2 regions of the Cupriavidus sp. 10L43_2 genome follow, and region 2 is predicted to be linked to the other one. Evidence: predicted binding sites of a transcription regulator. Region 2 holds the regulator's gene; the other holds the start of a gene.
What was found. Region 2 encodes NrdR, which represses ribonucleotide reductase genes. Its sites were predicted from a motif close to CACNANATNTNGTG; they were not measured.
Positions count from the first base shown of each region.

Region 1: AC1DEL_RS24100 (ribonucleoside-diphosphate reductase subunit alpha) is a predicted target of NrdR. The motif match lies at 9,502-9,515, and genes of this name have one in related genera.

Region 1 covers NZ_JBFTJE010000021.1:65,028-76,685, forward strand. The annotation lists gene AC1DEL_RS24055 (lytic transglycosylase domain-containing protein) at 1-593, shown strand, start outside; gene AC1DEL_RS24060 (2OG-Fe(II) oxygenase) at 590-1,507, shown strand; gene AC1DEL_RS24065 (hypoxanthine-guanine phosphoribosyltransferase) at 1,552-2,094, opposite strand; gene ffh (signal recognition particle protein) at 2,133-3,536, opposite strand; gene AC1DEL_RS24075 (cytochrome C assembly family protein) at 3,652-4,605, shown strand; gene AC1DEL_RS24080 (PP0621 family protein) at 4,636-4,926, shown strand; gene AC1DEL_RS24085 (sensor histidine kinase) at 4,923-6,959, shown strand; gene AC1DEL_RS24090 (sigma-54-dependent transcriptional regulator) at 6,992-8,632, shown strand; gene ampD (1,6-anhydro-N-acetylmuramyl-L-alanine amidase AmpD) at 8,625-9,221, shown strand; gene AC1DEL_RS24100 (ribonucleoside-diphosphate reductase subunit alpha) at 9,741-11,658, shown strand, end outside.
Region 2 covers NZ_JBFTJE010000003.1:250,943-262,600, forward strand. The annotation lists gene ybgF (tol-pal system protein YbgF) at 43-798, opposite strand; gene pal (peptidoglycan-associated lipoprotein Pal) at 816-1,325, opposite strand; gene tolB (Tol-Pal system beta propeller repeat protein TolB) at 1,354-2,721, opposite strand; gene tolA (cell envelope integrity protein TolA) at 2,927-3,985, opposite strand; gene tolR (protein TolR) at 4,001-4,438, opposite strand; gene tolQ (protein TolQ) at 4,472-5,155, opposite strand; gene ybgC (tol-pal system-associated acyl-CoA thioesterase) at 5,152-5,556, opposite strand; ZMP/ZTP riboswitch at 5,767-5,867, shown strand; gene glyA (serine hydroxymethyltransferase) at 6,050-7,297, shown strand; gene nrdR (transcriptional regulator NrdR) at 7,433-7,900, shown strand; gene pilV (type IV pilus modification protein PilV) at 8,078-8,710, shown strand; gene AC1DEL_RS05970 (PilW family protein) at 8,710-9,651, shown strand; gene AC1DEL_RS05975 (pilus assembly PilX family protein) at 9,642-10,280, shown strand; gene AC1DEL_RS05980 (pilus assembly protein) at 10,327-11,658, shown strand, end outside.

The sequences.
Region 1 (11,658 bases), on a different contig from region 2:
CCGTCCGCCCGGCGTTCGCCTCGGGCGGCGAGCGGCTCGGCTACCTGAAATGGCTGGGCGAGATGTCGCGCCGGCTCGAATCCCGGATTCCCGAGCCGCAGATCCGCGTGGAACTGATCGAGACGGTCTACTACGAGGCCAAGCGGGCCGGGCTGGAGCCGTCGCTGGTGCTCGGGCTGGTCCAGGTGGAAAGCGGCTTCCGGAAATATGCGATCAGCTCGGCCGATGCACGTGGGCTGATGCAGGTCATGCCGTTCTGGGTGCGTACCATCGGCGACAGCGACGTGCGCAAGCTGTTCCACCTCCAGAGCAACCTGCGCTACGGCTGCACCATCCTGCGCCACTACCTGGACCGCGAGAACGGCGACCTGTTCCTGGCGCTCGGCCGCTACAACGGCAGCCGGGGCCGGCCGGAGTACCCGAACGCCGTGCTGGGCGCGTGGAAGCGCTGGCAGTATTCGGAATCGACGGTGACGATCGCCGGCGACCCGGGCGCAGCCGCCGTGCCGCCGCCGGCCACCTCGCGCCGCCTGCCGCCGGAGTCCCCCGCGCGCAACCCGTTTTCGCCGCAGCGACTGGCCAATCCGTCATGACATTCGACTCCCGCACCGACGCTGCCGGGGCCGCCGGGCAGGGCTACCACGCCTCCTCGCCGGAACTGGAGCGCTGGCTGGCCCGCCATATCAAGCAGGGATTCAACGCCGATGCGCTGGTGCTGTCGATGCAGCGCGCCGGCTACGACGCGACCTTCGCCCGGGCCATGGTGGCCGATGCGCTGGGCCAGCCGCACCCGGCCACCACCGACGCCACCAAGGCGCCCGCCGCCCGGGTACGGCCGAAGTCCGACATGGTGGGCCCGGACCCCGCCGGCAACGCCATCCGCGACGCGGGCCGGGACATCCCGGTGCTGTTCCGCATCGAGGCGCCGCGCGTGATGCTGCTCCAGGGCCTGTTCAGCGAGGCCGAGTGCGACGCCCTGGTGGCGCTCTCGCGTGACCGCATGCAGCGCTCGTCCGTGGTCAATCCCGCCACGGGTGACGAGAACGTCCACGAGGCCCGTACCAGCACCGGCGCGATGTTCCAGGTCGGCGAGCACCCGCTGCTCGAAGTGCTGGAGGCACGCATCGCCGCCGTGACCGGCGTGCCGATGGAGCACGGCGAGGGCTTCCAGGTGCTCAACTACAAGCCTGGCGCCGAATACCAGCCGCACTACGACTATTTCAATCCGAAGAATCCGGGCGAGGCGCGCCAGATGGCCGTGGGCGGCCAGCGCGTGGCCACGCTGGTGATCTACCTGAACAGCACGCCGGCCGGCGGCGCCACCACCTTCCCGCGAATCGGGCTGGATGTGGCCCCGGTCAAGGGCAATGCTGTGTTTTTCAGCTACAAGCTGCCGGACGGCACGCTGGACGACCGCACGCTGCACGGCGGCATGCCGGTGGTGTCAGGGGAGAAGTGGATTGCCACCAAGTGGCTGCGCGAGCGGCCGTACCGGGTCGGAAGCTGAGTCCGACGGACGGCCGCGCGCCGTAAATCAGGCCAGTCCGGGAGTCAGACCAGCGCGCGGATGGCGCCGAGGTTGCGCCAGTAGCCCTTCACATCCATGCCGCAGCCGAAGACGTAGCGGTCTGGCACCTTGAAGCCGCAGAAGTCCGGGTGCATCGGCTTGGCCTTGAGCAGGGTCTTCTCGCACAGCACGGCGGCGTGGAATTCCTTGGCGCCCATGTCGAGAATGCGCTCGCGGATGGCCGCCATGGTCTCGCCTTCGTCGAGGATGTCGTCCAACACCAGCACCACCCGGTCCTTGACCGACTCGCGCGGCGCCACGCGCCATTGCATCTCGCCGCCCACCGTCTTGTTGTTGTAGCGCGACAGGTGGATGTAGTCGAATTCCAGCGGAAACTGCAGCTTCGGCAGCAGCATGCCGGTGAAGACCACCGCGCCGCCCATCACCGACAGCACGAGCGGGAAGGCATCGCCCATGCGCGCGGTGATGTCATCGGCCATGCGGTCCAGCGAATCCTGCACTTCCGCGGCGCTAACGATTTCCTCGGAGCTGGCCCAGAGTTCGCGGGCCTGGTCTGCGGTCATCATCATGTCTCTGTCCTTATATCTGTGGGTCTGGGCGATGCTTAGCGGTTGAACAGGCCCTTCATGCCGCCCTTCATCCCGCCCATCTGGCGCATCATCTTCATCATGCCGCCGCCCTTGAGCTTCTTCATCATGCCCTGCATCTGCTCGAACTGGTTCAGCAGGCGGTTCACTTCCTGCACCGGCACGCCGGCGCCGGCCGCGATGCGGCGCTTGCGGCTGGCCTTGATCAGCTCCGGCTTGGCGCGCTCGGCGGCGGTCATGCTGTTGATGATGCCCTCCATGCGGCGCACCGACTTCTCGGCCTGATCCATATTGGCGCCCTGCGCCTGCTGGGCGAACTGGGCCGGCAGCTTGTCCACCAGGCTGCCGATGCCGCCCATCTTCTTCATCTGGCCGATCTGCGCCTTGAAGTCCTCGAGATCGAACCCGCCGGTCTTCTTGATCTTCTTGGCGAGCTTCTCGGCGGCGTCCATGTCCACGCCGCGCTGGGCTTCCTCCACCAGTGCGAGGATGTCGCCCATGCCCAGAATGCGCTGGGCCATGCGGTCGGGGTAGAACGGCTCCAGGCCGTCGAGCTTCTCGCCCACCCCCACGAACTTGATCGGACGGCCCGTAATGTGACGTACAGACAACGCGGCACCGCCGCGTGCGTCGCCATCGAGCTTGGTCAGGACCACGCCGGTCAGCGGCAGCGCGTCGTTGAACGCCTTGGCGGTGTTCACGGCATCCTGGCCGAGCATGGCGTCGACCACGAACAGCGTTTCCACCGGTTTCAGCTCGGCGTGCAGCGCGGCGATTTCCGCCATCATCGCCTCGTCGATACCGAGCCGGCCGGCCGTATCGACGATCAGCACGTCGTGGTAGTGCTTGCGGGCCCAGTCCAGCGCCGCGCGGGCGATGTCCACGGGCTTCTGGTCCGGCTCGGACGGGAAGAAGTCGGCGCCAACCTGCTCGGACACCGTGCGCAGCTGGGCGATGGCGGCGGGGCGATACACGTCGCACGACACCGTCAGCACCTTCTTCTTCTTGTTCTCCTTAAGCCACTTGGCGAGCTTGCCGGAGGTGGTGGTCTTGCCCGCGCCCTGCAGGCCGGCCATCAGGATGATCGCTGGCGGCTGGACGTTCAGGTTCAGTTCGCCCGATTTCTGCTCGCCCGGCTTGGGGTCGACGGCTTCGTCGCCGCCGATGACCGCGGTCAGCTCGCGCTGGACCACGCCGACGAGGGCCTGGCCCGGGGTGAGGCTGCTGACGACTTCCTCGCCGAGCGCCTTTTCCTTGACGCGGGCGACGAACTCGCGCACCACGGGTAGCGCCACGTCGGCTTCGAGCATGGCAAGGCGCACTTCGCGCAGCATCTCGGCGGTGTTGGCCTCGGTCAGTCGGGCCTCGCCGCGCATGGTCTTGACGACCCGCGCCAGGCGTTGTGTGAGGTTATCCAGCATGGCAGTGGGGAGAGGTTCGGCTCGTGATTCGGCGTGGATGGGGCGCGCGCGTGGCGTTGTCGTGAGGCATCACGGACAAGGGCACGAGGGACAGGCCCTAGGGTAAACTGCGCAAATGGCCATTGTACTGTATGCCTTGACGGCACTTCTCTATTGCGGCCTGGCCTTTCACGGCTGGGCAACGCGCAACCCCCGGCTGGCGGCCGCTGGCGGGGGAGCTGTCGGTCATCCGGGCCATCCGGGCCCCGGCGGGCGCCCTGGCGCCGCCACGGCCGTGTTGATGGCGCCGCCCGGCGATGGCCGCGCGGACGGCCAGCCCGCATGGTGGCACGCCGTGGTGCTCGGCGCGCTGGTCAGCCACGGCATGCTGCTGCACGAAACCATCTTCCCGGCAGACCGCATGATGTTCGGCTTCGCCTTCGCGCTCTCCGCCATGCTGTGGCTGGGCGTGGGCATCTACTGGATCGAAAGCTTCTTCTTCTCGCTGGCCGGGCTCGGCCTGATCGTCTTTCCGGTGGCGATGCTGGCCGGCCTGATGCCGCTGGCCTTCCCGGGCGCGCAGATCCTCGGCTACGCCGCGCGGCCGCTGTTCAAGCTCCATTTCGTCATCGCCAACGTGGCCTATGGGCTGTTCACGCTGGCGGCGTTCCACGCCTTCCTGATGCTGCTGGCCGAGCGCCGGCTCCATGGCTTCAACCGGCCGACCAGCGCCGAAGCATCGTCCGGGCAATGGCTGGGCCGTTGGCTGGACCTGCTGCCGCCGCTGCTGACGCTGGAAAAGCTGCTGTTCCGGCTGATCGCGGCGGGCTTCGTGCTGCTGACGCTGACCATCCTGTCCGGCTTCCTGTTCTCCGAGCAGCTGTTCGCCCGGGCCTTCCGCGTGGACCACAAGACCGTGTTCGCGATCCTGTCCTGGGCGATGTTCGGCGGCATCCTGGTCGGCCGGCATTTCCGGGGCTGGCGCGGGCGCACCGCCCTGCGCTGGGTCATCGCCTCGTTCGGCATCCTGCTGCTGGCCTACGTGGGCAGCCGCTTCGTGATCGAAGTGGTGCTGCACCGCCTCTCCTGATCTAGTGATCTCCTGATCGTCATCGCCCCCATGGCAAGAATCTTCCTCCTGCTGGCCGTTGTGCTGGCGATCATCTGGTGGCTGCGCCAGCGCGCGGCCGCCCGCGACGCGCACGAGCAGCCGACCGCCCGCCCTGGCCCGGCGCAGCGCAAGACCGAAGGCGCGGCATCGTCCGAGCCGATGGTCCAGTGCGCCCAGTGCGGCGTGCACCTGCCGCGTGGCGAGGCCATCGGCTGGAACGGCCTGCACTACTGCCGGCGCAGTCATCTGCCCGATGGCTCGGAGATGTCCGGCCATGGCGACACCGACGCGCGCCCATGACCTCGCGCCGCTCGGCCTGGTCCCGCCTCAACGGCTGGCGCGTGCTGGTCGAGCTGTGGCGCCAACCCGAGCCGCCTGAATTCCACTGGCGCCTGCTGCGCTATTTCTGCTGGACCCGCGCGGCCGTGGCGCTGCTGCTGGTGGGCTACGTGTGGCTGCCGCTGGAACGCGCCGCGCCGGATCCTGGCGTGGCCGCCGGTGCCGCGGCCACCCTCGCCGCCAATCCGCGCATGGCCGCCGCGCTGCCGGTGGTGCTCCCCTACCTCTGCATCGCCATGGTCACGCTGGTGGGCACGCTGTGGCGCCGCCATTTCCATGTGCGCGTGCGCGTACAGGTGATGGTCGACCTGGCGCTGCTGGCCGGGATCTTCGCGGTGGTGGGCCGGCTGGGCAGCCACGCCGAAGGTCTCGCCATGATCTTCCTGCTGCCGGCGCTCGAGGCCGGGGCGTTGACCAGCCTGATGTTCGCGCTGTTCACGGCGGCGGTGTCGGCGCTGGTGGTAATGGGCCAGCCCTTCGTGCAGACGCTGCTGGTGCGCCAGGCCGATGCCAACCTGCTCGGTTCCGGCCTGTTCGGCCTGGTGTTCATGATCGCCGCGCTGGTGATGTACATGCTCGCCAACCGGCAGATCGCCCAGGAGCAGATTGCGCTGGCGCGCGAGCAGGAACTGCGCCTGCAGCAACTGGTGAACCGGCTCATGGTCAACGACATGCAGGACGGCGTGATGCTGGTGCGCGCCAACGGCGTGGTGGTGGCCGCCAACCCCGCGGCCGTGGTGCTGCTGGGCGTGCAGCCGCACGAGCGGATCCGGGAAGGGCAGGTGCGCGCCGGCGAGCGCGACAAGGTGCTGTTCGACCTGCGCCGCATCCCGCGCCTGCAGCCGCTGATGGAAATGCTGCGCGACTGGATCCAGACCAATGACGATGTGCCGCGCATCCTGCAGCTACTGCCGCTGCCGTCGCGCCCGTCGGCGCTGGGTGGGCCGATGCTGCATACCCGCCTGCGGCTGCGCTTCGTGCTGCCGGGGCTGGCCGGGCTGCGCTCCACGCTGGGCGGGGCGCTGACCGCGCCGAGCGCGCTCGATACCGTCGGCTGGAACGACATGTCGCCCGAAGGCGCGGCCCGGCTGCGTCTGGCCATCGCCCAGAACGAGGCCATGGCCTGGAGCCCCGAGGACGAGACGCTGCTGCGCAGCGAGATGCGCGACACGGTGCTGGTCCACATCGAAAGCTGGGAACGGATTGCCGAGCAGGTGCAGCAGGAGAAACTTGCCGGCATGGGCCGACTGGTGGCCAGCGTGGCGCACCAGATCCGCAACCCGCTCGCGGCCATCAGCCAGGCCAACGAGCTGCTGGCCGATTCCGGGGCGGGCGAGGGCAATATCGACGCCCGGCTGCTGCGCATCATCAGCGACAACGTGCGCCGGCTCGATCAGGTGGTGTCCGATGTGCTGCAACTCTCGCGCCGCCCCCGCACCGGCCACAGCGCGGTGGAGCTGGGCCAGGCGCTGCCCGAGATCGTGGAACGCTGGCGGCTGGAGATGCGCTCGCGCGGCGGCCCGCGCGCCGATATCAACGCCAATGCCATCCGCCTCGCCGTGGACCTGCAACGCCCGGTGATCTTCGATGCCGCGCAACTGCAGCAGGTGCTCGGCAACCTGCTCGATAACGCCTGGCGCTATTGCAGCCGGCTGCCGGGCGCCATCCGTCTGCTGGCCCATGCGCTGGATCAGCACCATGCCGAACTGATCGTCTGGAACGATGGCGCCGAGGTCACGCGCGAGCAGCAGCGCAGCCTGTTCGAGCCGTTCTTCACCAGCAACGCCCAGGGCACCGGGCTGGGCCTGTTCATGGCGCGCGAGCTGTGCGGCGCCAATGACGCCCAGGTGCGCTACGGCACCATCGCGCTGGAACCGTTGCTGGATCGCACAGGGCTGCTCGGGCCCGGCGCTCGCGATACACTGCCGGCCAAGGCGTTCGTGCTGACGATGCGGATCGAGACGCCCGACGTTGTAACGGCCGCCCAGGCCTGATCCGCCGCCCCCCGCAACCCAACCCCCACGCCATGTCCGCCAGACCGCCCGTTCCCGATCCGATTCTCGTCATCGACGATGAGGCCGACCTGCGCGAGCTGCTGGACATCTCGCTGCGCCGCATGGGGCACGACGTGGTGATGGCCGGCTCGCTGGCCGAGGCGCGGCTGCGACTGGCGGAGCGCCGCTACAGCCTGGTGCTGACCGATATGCGGCTCGGCGACGGGCTGGGCATCGACATCGTGCGGCAACTGTCGGCCTCGCCCGAGCGCACGCCGGTGGCCGTGATCACCGCCTACGGCAGCGCCGACAATGCCGTCGATGCCCTCAAGGCCGGGGCGTTCGACTATATCGCCAAGCCGGTGTCGCTCGACCAGCTACGCACCCTGATCCTGAACGCGCTGGGCCGCCAGCAGCGTGGCGCGGCGGAGGGCGGCGCGCGCAGCGCCGAGGCTGCCGAGACCGCTGAAGCCGCCGACCGCGCCGCCGGCCTGCTGCCGGGGCTGTCCCCGGCCATGCAGGACGTGCGCCGCTCGCTGTCGCGGCTGGCGCGCAGCATGGCGCCGGTGGTGATCAGTGGCGAATCGGGCAGCGGCAAGGAGCGCGCGGCGCGCGCCATCCACGCCGTGAGCGCGCGCGCCGCGCATCCGTTCGTGGCCGTGAACTGCGGGGCGATTCCCGAGACGCTGATGGAGTCGGAATTCTTCGGCTACGTGAAGGGCGCGTTCACGGGCGCCGACGCCGAGCGCGGCGGCTTCTTCCACGCCGCGCACGGCGGCACGCTGCTGCTGGACGAGGTGGCGGACCTGCCGCTGACCATGCAGGTAAAGCTGCTGCGCGCGTTGCAGGAGCGACGCGTGCGCAAGATCGGCGCCAGTCGGGAAGACACCGTGGACGTGCGCGTGATGTGCGCGAGCCACAAGGATCTGGCCGCGATGGTCGCCGCCGGATCGTTCCGCCAGGACTTGTACTACCGCCTGAACGTGCTGGAGCTGCGCATGCCGACGCTGCGCGAGCGGGGCGAGGACATTCCGGTGCTGGCGCAGGTCATCCTCGAACACCTGGCCGTGCGCTACGGCGATGCGCGCCCGCGCCGGCTGTCCGGCCCGGCGCTGGCGCGGCTGGCGGCGTACCGCTTCCCCGGCAACGTGCGGGAACTCGAAAACCTGCTGGAACGCGCTTACGCCTTCGCCGAATCGGACGAGATCGCGGTGGCGGACCTCGGGCCGCTCGAAGCCGGCGTGGATCGCGCCAGCCTGCTGCAAGGCGCGCCCGTGCCGGTGCCGGAGACCGCGCCGACCGGTTATGAGACCTGGGGCAGCCCGGCCTGGTCGGCGGCCAGCCTGACGGCGCCGGAGGCGGGGGGTGCCGTGGCCGAGGCGCCGCCGCCCCAGCCATCCATCGATCCGATGGTCGATGCGTTGCGCGACGTCACGTTCCCCATCGACCTGCCGGCCCGGCTCGAGGCCCTTGAGCGCGAATTGATCCTGCGCGCGCTGCGCCAGACCGGCTTTAATCGCACCACGGCCGCGCCGCTGCTGGGTTTGAATTTCCGCCAGCTGCGCTACCGCATCCAGCAACTCGAGATCCGCGACGAACGCGAAGGGCGCGATGGCCGGGAAGGGCGCGACGACAGCGAATCGATGGCGGAAGGCGAGGGCCGCGATGGCTGACGTGGCCGCAGACTGGCTGCCAGACGCCGACGGCTGGGTGCCGGCCGCGCGCCGCGTGCCATCGCCCAACTTCGACACCCGCCCCGAGGGCATGCCCGTCGACGTGGTGGTGCTGCACAACATCAGCCTGCCGCCGGGCCAGTTCGGCACGGGCGACATCGAGGCGTTCTTCCAGAACCGGCTCGACACCGCCCGCCACCCGTTCTTCGAAACGATCCGCGACGTCCGCGTCTCCGCCCACTTCCTGATCACCCGCGAGGGCGAGTTGGTGCAGTTTGTGGCGTGTACGCAACGTGCCTGGCATGCGGGCCAGTCAGCCTACTGCGGCCGCCAGCGCTGCAACGACTTCTCCATCGGCATCGAGATCGAAGGCGCCGACGACCAGCCCTTTACCCTGGGCCAATACGACACCGCCGCCCGCATCGTCGCCGCCCTGCGCACGACCTACCCGATCACCGGCATCGCCGGCCACAGCGACATCGCCCCCGGCCGCAAAACCGACCCCGGCCCGCACTTCGACTGGGACCGATTCGCCAGACTGGCCGATGTGACGCCAGCGCTGCTGCCTTATCGACGGGGTGGTTCCTGACCCGCCGCCCCCTTGTGCACGATGCCTCATATTCAGGCATTCGCCCGCGTGACAGCGATGTGAAATCCCCACACTTGGGCCGCCTATCGGCGACTCGCCACGATTAAAAAATTTTAGAAAATTTGTGCGGTGGCGCACGGGCCGCCGCCATCCCTTGGCGTAGCGCGGCTTGCGGGAATGTGGCGCCGCCGCACACCCCGTCCCCAGACCGGCATCTGACTTGTCAAGACTGGTCTTTCCGATTCGTTTCACTATACTTAGCCCAGTTTTTCGCAGTGACCACTATATCTAGTGGTACTACCGGGGAACCGGCCGAGGTGTGAAGCCTGCGCCGCAATGGATTGCGACGCAGGCGCCACAGTAGTGACGCGGCCGGCGGTATCGCAAGAGTCCCTAGCAGAATGAACGCCTGTGCAGTTTGGTTCTCGCCCCGGCAAGGCCGGTGTCGAGTGTCTTCTGAAGCGCATTTTGCTAGGGACTTTGTCACTTCATTACAAGGGTTAAAACAGGAGTTACCTCATGCAAACGGCCCAGAACGAACAACAAAACACGGGATCGGCGGGCGTTGTCGGCGCCGCCGGAACGTCGCAGCAGACCCCCGCCGCTGCCGGCGCCAACTATCAGGACTACAAGCTCATCCGCCGCAATGGGGCCGTGGTGGCGTTCGAGCCGAACAAGATTGCCGTCGCCGTGACCAAGGCCTTCCTGGCCGTGAACGGCGGCCAGGGCGCTGCCTCCGCGCGCGTGCGCGAGATCGTGGAACAGGTCACCCAGAACGTGGTGCGCGCGCTGCTGCGCAGCCGGCCGAACGGCGGCACCTTCCATATCGAGGACGTGCAGGACCACGTGGAACTGGCGCTGATGCGCTCGGGCGAGCATGAAGTGGCCCGTGCCTACGTGCTGTATCGCGAGAAGCGCACCCAGGAGCGCGCGCAGGCCAATGCGCAGACCGTGGCGCGTGTGCAACAGGGCGTGGCCTTCAACGTGAACGACAACGGCGTGAGCCGCGTGCTGGATCTGGCCGCGCTGCACGAGTTGATCGACACCGCCTGCAGCGGCCTGGGCAACGGCGTGAGCGCCGAGCCGATCCTCAAGGAAACGCTCAAGAACCTGTACGACGGCGTGCCGCTGAGCCAGGTGTACGACTCCGCCATCCTGGCCGCGCGTACCCTGATCGAGAAGGACCCGGACTACAGCCAGGTCACCGCCCGCATCCTGCTGCACACGATCCGCAAGGAAATCCTCGGCGGCGAAGTGACGCAGGCCGAGATGGGCTCGCGCTACGCCGAGTACTTCCCGAAGTTCATCGCCCGCGGCATTCAGGCCGAACTGCTGGACGAAAAGCTGGCCACGTATGACCTGGCCCGCCTGGGCGCGGCGCTGGACGCCTCGCGCGACTTCCAGTTCAACTACCTCGGCCTGCAGACGCTGTACGACCGCTACTTCCTGCACGTGGAAGAGCAGCGCATCGAAATGCCGCAGGCCTTCTTCATGCGCGTGGCCATGGGCCTGGCGCTGGAAGAGCGCGACCGCGAAGCCCGCGCCATCGAGTTCTACCAGCTGCTGTCGTCGTTCGACTTCATGTCGTCCACGCCCACGCTGTTCAACTCGGGCACGCGCCGCTCGCAGCTCTCGTCGTGCTACCTGACCACGGTGTCGGACGACCTGGAAGGCATCTACGAAGCCCTCAAGGAAAACGCGCTGCTGTCGAAGTTCGCCGGCGGCCTGGGCAACGACTGGACCAACGTGCGCGCGCTGGGCTCCCACATCAAGGGCACCAACGGCAAGAGCCAGGGCGTGGTGCCGTTCCTGAAGGTGGTGAACGACACGGCCGTGGCCGTGAACCAGGGCGGCAAGCGCAAGGGCGCCGTCTGCGCCTACCTGGAGACGTGGCACCTGGACATCGARGAATTCCTCGAGCTGCGCAAGAACACCGGCGACGACCGCCGCCGCACCCACGACATGAACACGGCCAACTGGATTCCGGACCTGTTCATGAAGCGCGTGATGGAAAACGCCGAATGGACGCTGTTCTCGCCCGCCACCTGCCCGGACCTGCATGACAAGGTCGGCAAGGCGTTCGAGCAGGCCTACGTCGCCTATGAAGCCAAGGCTGCCAGCGGCGAACTGAAGCTGTTCAAGAAGGTGCCGGCCATCCAGCTCTGGCGCAAGATGCTGGGCATGCTGTTCGAGACCGGCCATCCGTGGATCACGTTCAAGGATCCGTGCAACATCCGTAGCCCGCAGCAGCACGTGGGCGTGGTGCACAGCTCCAACCTGTGCACGGAAATCACGCTGAACACGAACGAGAGCGAAATCGCCGTGTGCAACCTGGGTTCGGTGAACCTGGTGGCCCACCTGAAGCAGGAGGCCGACGGCACCCACGTGCTCGACCACGCCAAGCTCCAGAAGACCATCCGCACCGCGATGCGCATGC
Region 2 (11,658 bases):
CCAGCGGGCTTCCTCCTGCAACGGTACTGCGAGGCAGACCGGTTACTTCAGGGTCTTCAGCCGGTTGCTCGCGGCCTGGGCCCCTTCCGTGCCCGGATACTTGGCCACCACCGTCTCCAGCGTCTTCTTCGCCGCGGCCTTCTGGCCGGACTCAAGCTGGTTGTTGGCGATGGCGATCATGGCGTCCGGCACCTTCGGATGTGAAGGGTTGGCCGACACCATGCTCTGCAGGACCGTCGTCGAGCCCTTGTAGTCACGCTGCGCGTAGAGCGAATTGCCGAGCCAGAACTGCGCCAGCGGCAGGTAGGGGCTTTGCGGATACTTCTTGGCAAACGCCGAGAACGCATTGCCCGCACCCTTGAAATCGCCCGACTGGAACTGCTTCAGCGCCGCGTCGTACTCGGGCTTCTCGGTCGGTTGGGCCATGCCCTCCCGGCCGTCCACGGTCACCTGTTGCGGCTCGAACTTCTTGAGCCGCGCGTCCAGGTCAGCGTAGTAGTCCTTCTGCTGCTTCTGCAGCGTATCCACCGCGTTCTGGAGCACCTCGTTCTGACCGCGCAGGCGGGCCACCTCTTGCCGCAGACCTTCGAGCTGGTTCTGCATGTCGAGCTGGGCCTTGCTGCTCTGGTCGATGCGCTGTGAAGCCGTTGCCTGGAAACCGTTGAACTGGTCCCGCAACGTGATCACGGCGCGGCGCGCCTCGTCGTCGTCGAAGACGCCGGCGTGTGCGGACGTGGCTGCCAGCAAGCCGCCTGAGACGGCTGCCAGCCACAACAGGGTGGATGCGCGAGCATTCATGAAGACTTATCCGTAGATCAGTAGGCGATGTCGGCGCGACGGTTCTCGGCCCACGAGGCTTCGTCGTGACCGGTGGCCTTCGGCTTTTCCTTGCCCAGGCTCACGGCTTCCATCTGCGACTCGGGCACGCCGAGCGACGACAGCGAACGGCGCACGGCCTCGGCACGCTTCTGGCCCAGGGCGAGGTTGTACTCGCTGGTGCCGCGTTCGTCGGTGTTGCCCTGGATCAGGATCTTGCGACCCTTGTTGGCGCCCAGGTACTGCGAGTGGGCCTGCAGCAGGCTCTGGTAGTCGGACTTCACGCTGTAGCTGTCGAAGTCGAAGTACACGCTGCGCTTGGCCAGCGGGCTGTTCGGATCGTTCAGCGGGTCACGCGAGACGTCCACCGGCGCCACGGCGCGCGGGTCGGTGGTCGGCGCAGTGCCGGTACCCGACTTGGCGGTGTCATCCAGCTTCACGCCGGAGCTGCAGGCGCCCAGTGCGAGCAGGGCGGCGAGGGCGAGCGACTTGGTCATCATTTGGGACATGGCAATAACTCCTCTTTTTTCTATTGCACTATTGCATGAAAGGACCCCAGGACGGCTCGCGAACCTCGCCGGACTGGAGAGACAGCACCTGCTTCGTACGGCCATCCGTGGACACCGCCGCCAGCACCGAGCGGCCGCCCACGCGGGTGGCGTAGAGAATGTACTTGCCGTTGGCGGCGAAGCTCGGGGCTTCGTCATTGGACGTATCGGTGAGGGACGTCACGTCACCGTTGGAGAGGTCCTGCAGCTGAAGCTTGAAGCCGCCCGAACGCGAGATGAAGGCCAGGTACTTGCCGTCCGGCGAGAGGCGCGGACTGACGTTGTAGTTGCCCTTGAACGTCACGCGTTGCGCGGCGCCGCCCTCTTCGCCCGAGGCCGGCATGCGGTAGATCTGCGGCGCACCGCCGCGATCGCTCGTGAAGTAGATGCTCCGGCCGTCCGGCGAGAACTGCGGCTCGGTGTCGATGGCGCTGCTGCGCGAGATGCGGCGCAGGCCCGAACCATCGGCATTGACCAGGTACACCTGCGTGTTGCCGTCGCGCGAGAGCGCCAGCGCCAGACGCTGGCCATCCGGCGACCACGACGGCGCGCTGTTGTTGCCCTTCTGGTTCGACACCAGCGTGCGCTTGCCCGTGGCCAGGTCGTGCACGTAGACCACCGGCTTGCGCGCCTCGAAGGAGACGTAGGCCACGCGGCGCCCATCAGGCGACCATGCCGGCGAGATGATCGGCTCGGTGCTGGTCAGCGCGATCTGCGCGTTCTGGCCGTCCGAATCGGAAATCAGCAGCTGGTAGCGGTTGCCCACCTTCGACACGTACGACAGGCGCGTGGCAAACACGCCGCGCTCGCCGAGCAGCTTCTCGTAGATGTAGTCGGCGATCTTGTGCGCGGTCACGCGCAACTGGTTCTGGCCGACCGTGAAGGCCAGGCCGCCCAGGCTCTGGCCCTTGACCGTGTCGTACAGGCGGAAACGCACCTCGTACTGGCCGTTGCCGGCGGGGGTGACGCTGCCGGCAACGAAGGCATCAGCGCCGCGCGACTTCCAGCTACCCAAATCCACCTGGGCCGATTCGGCCACGGTGGCGCCGCCCGGATCCACGTTGCGGAAGCGGCCGCTGTTGACCAGGTCACTGCGGATGATGGCGGTCAGGTTCTGCGGGGCCTGCGCCTCGCCCTGGAAGTTGGCGGTGGCCACCGGGAACTGGTTCGAGCCAACTCCGGTGATTTCCACATTCAATTGTGCGTGTGCCACGCCGGCCGACATCAGTGCGGCCGCCAGCCAGGCCATCAGCGCGTAGCGGCTTTGCTCACGCGTGGGCTGGGTGGCGGGCGACGATGTGGATTGAGCGTTGTGCCGCCTTGCGGACAGCCAGTTGGGGGCCCAAAGCTTTCGCATGCTGCTCCTCAGTCGATATCAGGATTCATCGGTACGGCGGGCACAGCAACTACAGCAGGACGGGCAACGCGCCGCTTGGCGCATGGCCCGTTCTGCGTGCAATTGCACGCTGCCGGCCGCGTCAGGCAACCGTTCATGGTAGCAATGCGACCTGACGCCATCGATGAAGGTTGCATTATGTTGCAAAACATGGCAGATGAGGCGCCTAGTCCTTCGGCTTGAACGTGATCGTGAAGCTCGAAGGCGCCTTGCCGTTCTCGTCAGTCGGCAGCGGGTCGGAGCGCTGTACCGCACGCAGCACGGCGTTGTCCCAGTCCGCGTTCCCGCTGGACTTGCTCAGGCGGGCGGACAGCAGCGAGCCGTCCGGCGCCAGCGAGACCGACACCACGGCTGCCGGATTGCCGTCCACATCGCCACCGAAGTTGATGTTCGGCTTCACCTTGCGGCGCACGCGGTCGGCGTAGCCCGGCGACGCCTTGCCGCCCGAACCCGCGCCGGAGCCCGCCGCGCTGCCCACGCCACCGCCGCTGGAGGTGGCGTTGCCGCCAGCCAGGGCCTGCAGGCGCGCCAGCTCGCTCTTGCGCTGGGCGTTGGCCGCGGCTTCGCGCTTGGCCTTCGCATCGGCATCCGCCTTCGCACGGGCCTTCTCTTCGGCATCGGCGGCCTTCGCCTTCTGCTCCGCGTCAGCGCGGGCCTTGGCGTCGGACTTGGCCTTCGCGTCGGCGGCTTCCTTGCGGTCGCGCTCGGCTTGCTCCTTGCGATCCAGCTCGGCCTTCTTCTTCGCGTCTTCCTTGCGCTGCGCCTCTTCGCGCTGCTGTTGCTGGCGCAGGTCTTCCTTGCGCTGCTCTTCCTTGCGCTGGGCGTCGCGTTTTTCCTGTTCCTTGCGGGCGGCCTCGCGCTCGGCGGCCTCCTCGGCCTGCTTGCGCTTCTGGCGTTCCAGGGCGATGTCCGCGTCTTCCTCGGCCTTGCTGCGTACGGCCGGCTCTGGCTGCGGCGTCGGGCGCGGCAGCTCCACGGGGCGCGGCGGCGGGGCCTGCGTAGTGTCGGGAATTTCGTCCCACAGCTCGGCTTCGGCGCCCACCGGCGTGCTGCTCTGCCAGCGCACGCCGTAGTAGAGCACCAGCCCGAGCAGCAGGTGCATGAACAGGGCCATCACGAACGAGCGCGTGGTGCCGCGCTCCTTCACCGGCTGGTAGGGATAGGCGGCTGCCTGGGCCCGGCGCTGCGGCCGGGCTTGCGGATGACGTGACGAGAGACTGGCCACTGGATGTCGCGGTGCTTACTTGGACTTGACCATCAGGCCCACGCGCTTCACGCCGTCGGCCTTCAGTACGGACATCACGTCGAGCACCGCCTCGTACTTCACGGCACGGTCGGCGGCGATCACCACGGGCTGGTCCGGGTTCTCATTCTGGCGCTGGTGGACGAAATCCAGCAGGCCGCGCTTGTCGAGCTTGCGCTCGAAGGCGTTGCCGGCGTTGTCCTTGCCGCTCGCGGTCAGGGTGCCGTCCTCATGCACGGACACGACGATGGGCGGCGCCTTCTGCTGCGGCGTGGCCTGCGCCACGGAAGGCAGGTCGACCACGGCCGGATTCACGATGGGGGCCGCCACCATGAAGATGACGAGCAGCACGAGCATCACGTCGATGTACGGCACGACGTTGATGTCGGCGCTGGCCCGGCGGCGCGAGCCGCCGCGGCGCTGGATGGCTGCCATGGCTAGTGCTCCGAATGCGATGAATGAGGTGGATTAGCGGGTCTGGCGCTGGAGAATGTTCAGGAACTCTTCCATGAAACTCTCGAAGCGGATGGCCAGACGATCGATCTCCGTTGCATATCGGTTGTAGGCGATCACGGCCGGAATCGCCGCAAACAGACCGATAGCCGTGGCCACAAGGGCTTCGGCAATACCGGGCGCAACGGATGCAAGCGTCGCCTGCTGCACATTCGACAGGCCGCGGAAGGCGTTCATGATCCCCCACACCGTACCGAACAGGCCGATGTACGGGCTGACCGAGCCTACCGATGCCAGGAACGGCAGGTGCGACTCGAGCACATCCATCTCACGCTGGTAGGCGGCGCGCATGGCGCGGCGGGCGGCGTCGAGCAGCGCGCCGGCGTCGTTGCTGCGCTCGCGGGCCTTCAGGAACTCGCCCATGCCGGACTCGAAGATGCGTTCGAGCGCGCCGGTGTTGTGGCGGTTGTTGACGGCGCTGTTATAAAGCGCCTGGAGATCGCCACCGGCCCAGAAGTCGCGCTCGAAGATTTCCGTCTGGCTGCGCGCGGCGCGCAGCGCCAGGTGCTTGCGGAAAATATAGGTCCACGAGAAGAGGGACATCACCAGCAGCAGCGCCATGACGGCCTGTGCCAGCAGGCTGGCGTGCAGCACCAGCGAGATAATCGACAGGTCTTGCGTGACGGTCACCGGATTCATCGAGCGTTTCTTATAGTTGCGAGAACAGGAGCAGGAATCGGGGCCGGACGAAATGTGTCTTTATCGACACATCCCACCCGGATCTTGCCGCTGGCCAGCTGGAGGTCGTCGCGCCACGCTTCTTGGGCGAATTGGACCGAGGCCGGCCCCACCCGTTCAATCACGGTGCGGATTTCCAGCTGGTCGTCCAGCCGGGCGGGCGCATTGTATTCCACAGCAGTACTGCGTACCACGAAGACCACATTGGACGTATCGGCAAGGTCCTGCTGACCGATCCCGAGCGAGCGCAGCCATTCGGTCCGGGCCCGTTCAAAGAATTTCAGGTAGTTGGCGTAGAACACCACGCCGCCGGCATCCGTGTCTTCCCAGTACACGCGCAGCGGCCAGACATAGTTCGGCATGGCCGGCATTGTAACGGACCGCAACGGCCCGCCGCAGGTAAACCCGCAGGAGAAATGCAACAGCAAGTTGCGAGCCAGGCGCCGCGCGGCTTTGCGGGAAGCTGGCCCGATGCACCGCCCGCCACATCCGGCCTGCCCTGCCCCCGCGTTACCCCCTCTGGCACCGCCTTGCGGCGCGGCGCGGCCTCGCGTAAACTCTGCGGCAACCATTCCATCTTGCGCGACTGGCGAAGTCAGTGGGTACTACCACGAGGAAGCGCAAGTTATCTGGCGTGAATCACAAACGCCTGCCGCTCGCCTGGGCAGCGAATGGGAAGCAGGGTGCGCCCTGCACCGGACGACCTCTATATATAGAGGTCACCGGTGCGGGACGCCGATGCCTTCCCCGCGCGCCCTAATCGCGAAGTTCTGCGAAACCCCCGAGATGTATCCCGATTGCCTGTTCGTATCCGAAAAGTGCATCGGCATCCCTTTTTTACAGACGAGTCACGCCATGTTTGAACGCAGCCGTTTCACCATCGAGCAGATCGACCCCGAAGTCTTCGCCGCGATCCAGAAGGAAAACCAGCGCCAGGAAGACCATATCGAGCTGATCGCGTCCGAGAACTACACCTCGCCGGCCGTGATGGCCGCCCAGGGCTCGCAGCTGACCAACAAGTACGCCGAGGGCTATCCCGGCAAGCGCTACTACGGTGGCTGCGAGTACGTGGATGTGGTGGAGCAGCTGGCCATCGACCGCGTGAAGCAGCTCTTCGGCGCTGAAGCCGCCAACGTGCAGCCGAACTCGGGCTCGCAGGCCAACCAGGGCGTGTTCTTCGCCATGCTCAAGCCGGGCGACACCATCATGGGCATGAGCCTGGCCGAAGGCGGTCACCTGACCCACGGCATGGCCCTGAACATGAGCGGCAAGTGGTTCAACGTGGTCAGCTACGGCCTGAACGCCCAGGAAGACATCGACTACGACGCGCTGGAGAAGCTGGCCCACGAGAAGAAGCCGAAGATGATCATCGCCGGCGCCTCGGCCTTCGCCCTGCGCATCGACTTCGAGCGGATCGCCAAGGTGGCCAAGGATGTTGGCGCCTACTTCATGGTGGACATGGCCCACTACGCCGGCCTGATCGCCGCCGGCGTGTACCCGAACCCGGTGCCGCACGCTGACTTCGTGACCACGACCACCCACAAGAGCCTGCGCGGCCCGCGTGGTGGCGTGATCCTGATGAAGGCCGAGCACGAGAAGGCCATCAACTCGGCCATCTTCCCGGGGATCCAGGGCGGCCCGCTGATGCACGTGATCGCTGGCAAGGCCGTCGCCTTCAAGGAAGCGCTGACGCCGGAGTTCAAGGCCTACCAGCAACAGGTGGTGAAGAACGCCGCCGTGCTGGCCGAGACCCTGATCGCGCGCGGCCTGCGCATCGTGTCCGGCAAGACCGAGAGCCACGTGATGCTGGTGGACCTGCGCGCCAAGCAGATCACCGGCAAGGAAGCCGAGAAGATCCTCGGCGACGCCCATATCACGGTGAACAAGAACGCCATCCCGAACGATCCGGAAAAGCCGTTCGTGACCTCGGGCGTGCGCCTGGGCTCGCCGGCCATGACTACGCGCGGCTTCAAGGAAGACGAAGCCCGCCAGGTGGGCAACCTGATCGCCGACGTGCTGGACAACCCGCACGACGAAGCCAATATCGCCAAGGTGCGCGAGCAGGTGTCCGCCCTGACCCGCCGCTTCCCGGTCTACGGCTGATATCCGGCCCACAACCGGCATCGCGCCTATCTATATAGTGCGCGTGACGAACGGCGCTGCCCCGGCAGCGCCGTTTTACCTTTTGCACACCGCGAGCGATAATGCGGCCCGGCATATATCTTCAGGTGGTCCGGCATGAAATGCCCCTTCTGCGGTCATTCCAACACCCAGGTGCTTGACAGTCGCGTCTCCGAGGACGGCGACACGGTGCGCCGCCGCCGGCGTTGCGAAGCCTGCGACCGCCGCTTCACCACCTACGAGCGCATCGAGCTCTTCTTCCCCGCCATCGTCAAGAAAAACGGCTCCCGCGTGGACTACACGCGCGGCAAGCTCAAGGACTCCATGCGGCTGGCCCTGCGCAAGCGGCCGGTGTCCGCCGAGGCCATCGACCAGGCCATTACCCGGATCGAAGAAAAACTGCTGGCGCTGGGCGAGAAAGAGATCGCCAGCAGCCAGGTGGGCGAACTGGTTATGCGCGAATTGCGCAAACTCGACAAAATTGCCTATATCCGCTTTGCTTCCGTTTATCGCAGTTTTGAAGATGTGTCGGAATTTCGCGACGTACTCGACGAATTTTCCCCGCCTACCCCACGAAAGGGGTAGCTACTTCGTAAAAAAAGCTGTCTAATCTGCACTGACCTCCTTCGGGTAAGGAGGCCGGATGGCGAGCGCGTGCACGGCGTAAACGGGGCCCAACAGAGGCTCCGGCGCAGCAAAACTCCAACGCGCCGCCCGTAGAAAAGCAAAAGAACAGTTCGATTTTTTGGACGGGAGTCACAAATGGGTCAGTCACGCCGCCGGGGGGCGGCCGGCTTCACCATGCTCGAAGCATTGGTAGCGATCGTCGTTCTGGCGTTCGGCGTGCTCGGCGTGGCCAATCTGCTCATCAAGTCTTTCCGCTTCGCGCAACAGTCGTCCTACGACGTTGTTGCGCTTCAGCTCGCCAATGACATGGCGGACCGCATGCGGGCGAGCGTCGATGAGGCCAACAAAAACAACTACCTTTTCGACACGAAGACCGGCACGCCGAATATCGCGGACAGCGGCAACCTGTTCCGCACGGCCTGCACTGGCGCATCAGCCGCATGCGCGCCCCTCACCGCGAATTTCGACAAGGCTGACTGGGCGCGCCGCGTCCAGACCAGCCTGCCAAACGGCCGCGCGGTCATCTGCCGCGACTCGACCACGTTCCAGCTCAACACCGGTTACCAGTGGGGCTGCACCCAGACCGCCGGTGGCAATGGCTCTCCAAGCGATACGCCGATCGTCATCAAGGTAGGCTGGACCTCCCGTTTCACCGATCGCGCCGGCGCTGATCTCGCTACAGGCACCACCATGGCCGACTCCGCCGCAGCGAATGGCGATGCGACGCCCATGGTCGTCGTGGTCGTCAACCCCGGAGTCAACAACTGATGCCCCGCCACTCTGACTCCCGCCGCCTGCGGCAGCCGGCCGCGGGCTATACCCTCATCGAACTGATGGTGACGCTGGTCATCAGCATGCTGGTGTTGATTGCCGGCCTGTCGTTCTACCTGATGAGCCGCAACAGCTACGCCACGATCGACGACAACGCGAACCTGGAAGAGCGTGGGCAATTCGCAATCTCGGTAATGTCCCGTGTGCTGCGGCAAGCGTCTTATGTGCCGCCAGGCCCCTCGGGCGGCGCGATGGTGATTACGGACCAGATGATCTTCGGACGCGAATCGTGCTCCACGCCGGGGGACGGCGAAGATCTGGTTTGCAACGGAGGCGCGTCAGTCAATGGCAGCGACATGTTCATGGTGCGCTACTACGGGTCCGGGGTTCCCGGAAACCCCCGCACGCCCGACGAATCGATTGTCGATTGCTCAGGCCAGGGCGTGGCGGGCTACACCGAGGGCGATGTAACGCTCGCGGCCAGCCAGCGCGGCTTGTCCGTTTTCTTCGTCGCTAACAACGCAGCAGGCAAACCTACCCTGATGTGCAAGTACCGCCAGCGGACTGCGGGAGAAGAGTCGCTGACCACGTACGTCACGCAGGAACTGGTGACCGGCGTCGAGAACATGCAGTTGCTGTATGGGATCTCCACGAATTCCGACGATGTGCCGGACAAGTACGTGAGAGCCGACGAAATGACGACACTCGAATGGCTCCACATCGCGACCATCAAGCTGTCGATCGTCGTACGCGCTGACAACGCGAGCGCAGACGCCGGGGGAAACGGAGCCATCCAGATGTTCGGGTCGCTCTACAACGGCGCAGACGGCACCTTCACACCCACGCAGGACACCCAGGCGGCACGCCGCCTGTTCACCACCACCCTCCAGGTCCGCAACTACAACCACTGTGTTCCGGGAGACACGTCATGCCTCTGACCTCCAGGATGACCCCCGCATGCCGCTCGCGAAACGAGCGAGGCGTTGCCCTGATCACCGCCGTGATCATGCTGCTGGTGATCACGCTGCTGGCCATTTCGGGCGCGCGCATCGCACTCGACTCGAAGAAGACATCACGGAACCAGCGTGATTTTGAGATCGCGTTCCAGGCAGCGGAAGCCGCGCTGCGCGACGCGGAACTCGATATCAGCAATGCAACCGGCCCGGCCAAACGCACGCAGATCTTCTCATCGAAGAAGCGCGACGGCTTTGATGTGCCGGGCGGTTGCAACACGGGCACCGCCCCAAGCGGGCCTTACCTGGGATTGTGCGACACATACAACAGCAATCCGCCGATCTGGAACACCGTCGACTGGCTGGCCACCGTCGGCCAGAGGACTGTGGAGTATGGAACGTTCACCGGCAGGTCATTCCCCACTGGCTCAGGCCTGACCCCCGGCCGCAAGCCGCGCTATCTGATTGAGATCATGACGGTCAGAGATAACAATCAAAGCGCGAGCAATCCGGACGATGTGAAATTCATGTACCAGATTACGGCCGTCGGCTTCGGCCCCAATGACACCACACGCGCAGTAGTCCAGTCGCTCTACTACAAGGGCGAGGACTAACCCCATTTCCCCGACGGATCAAACCAACGAACCGGGACCGAATTCCATGAACCTCTTCCGCCGCCTGCTGCCGCTGTGCACCATGCTCTGGAGCGTTGCGCTCTGCGCCGCGCCGACCACCGTGCCGACGGTTTCGATCTCGACCACGCCGCTCTACGGCCAGTCGCAGAACATCCATCCGAACCTGATGCTGACTTTGTCGGTGGAATTCCCCACCACCGGCGCCGCATACCGGGGCACCTACAACAAGGCTACCGGCTACCTCGGCTACTTCAACAACACGAAGTGCTACGCCTATAACGCCACGTCTGGCTACTTCACGATCTCCGGAAACGCTACCACCGACACCCACGAGTGCTCCGGCGATTTCAGCGGCAACTTCATGAACTGGGCGGCCTCGTCCGCCATTGACGAGCTGCGCCTCGCCATGACCGGCGGCGACCGCGTGGTCGACACGCGCACGCAAACTGTCCTGCAACGCGCCCTGCTGCAAGCCGACTTCTTCAAGAGCTCGTCTTACTTCCCGCTCAAGAGCATCAACGGCAGCGGCACGAACAGCGCGCCGAGCAAGGTGACGCCGTTCAAGTACACCACGTTGTACATGGCGTCCTGCGGCAACCATATTTACTTCTCGGACGCGGACGACTCCTCCGCCTCGTGTACCAGTTTGCGCAAGTACGCCGACGTGACCAACAGCCGCGGCACGGTGACGGAACGGCGCGGCTTCCGCGTTCAGGTGCAGGTCTGCGACAGCAGCGAAGCTACCAGCCGTACGGACCTCTGCTACAGCTACGACGGCACCAACTACAAGCCCGTGGGCGAGATGCAGCGCAATGCCGACCGCGTGCGGTTCGCGGCCTTCGGCTACCTGAACGATGCCACCAACGATACAAGCAAGACCCAGAACGAGCGTTACGGCGGTGTACTGCGGGCGCCGATGAAGTATGTGGGCGACAACGCAGTAAATACCTCGCTGAATACGATCACGAACCCGGCCAAGGAATGGGATGCGTACGGGGTGCTGCTGAACAACCCGCTCAACCTGACCACCAACGCCAATAGCGGCGTGATCAATTACCTGAACAAGTTCGGCCGCACAATGGTGACCGACCTCGGCGGACCCACCGACAATCCGGTAGGCAGATACAAGACGTACGATCCACTGAGCGAGCTTTACTACGAGAGCATTCGCTACCTGCAGTTCCACCCCGATGGCCCGACTCCCGAAGCCGTGAACAATCTCACCACGGCCTACACGGACAATTTTCCCGTGTACACAAGTTGGGACACCGACCCCCTGCTGAACAGTTGTCAGCGCAACTACGTGCTGACGATTGGCGATATCAACACCCACCAGGATCACTACATTCCCGGCAAT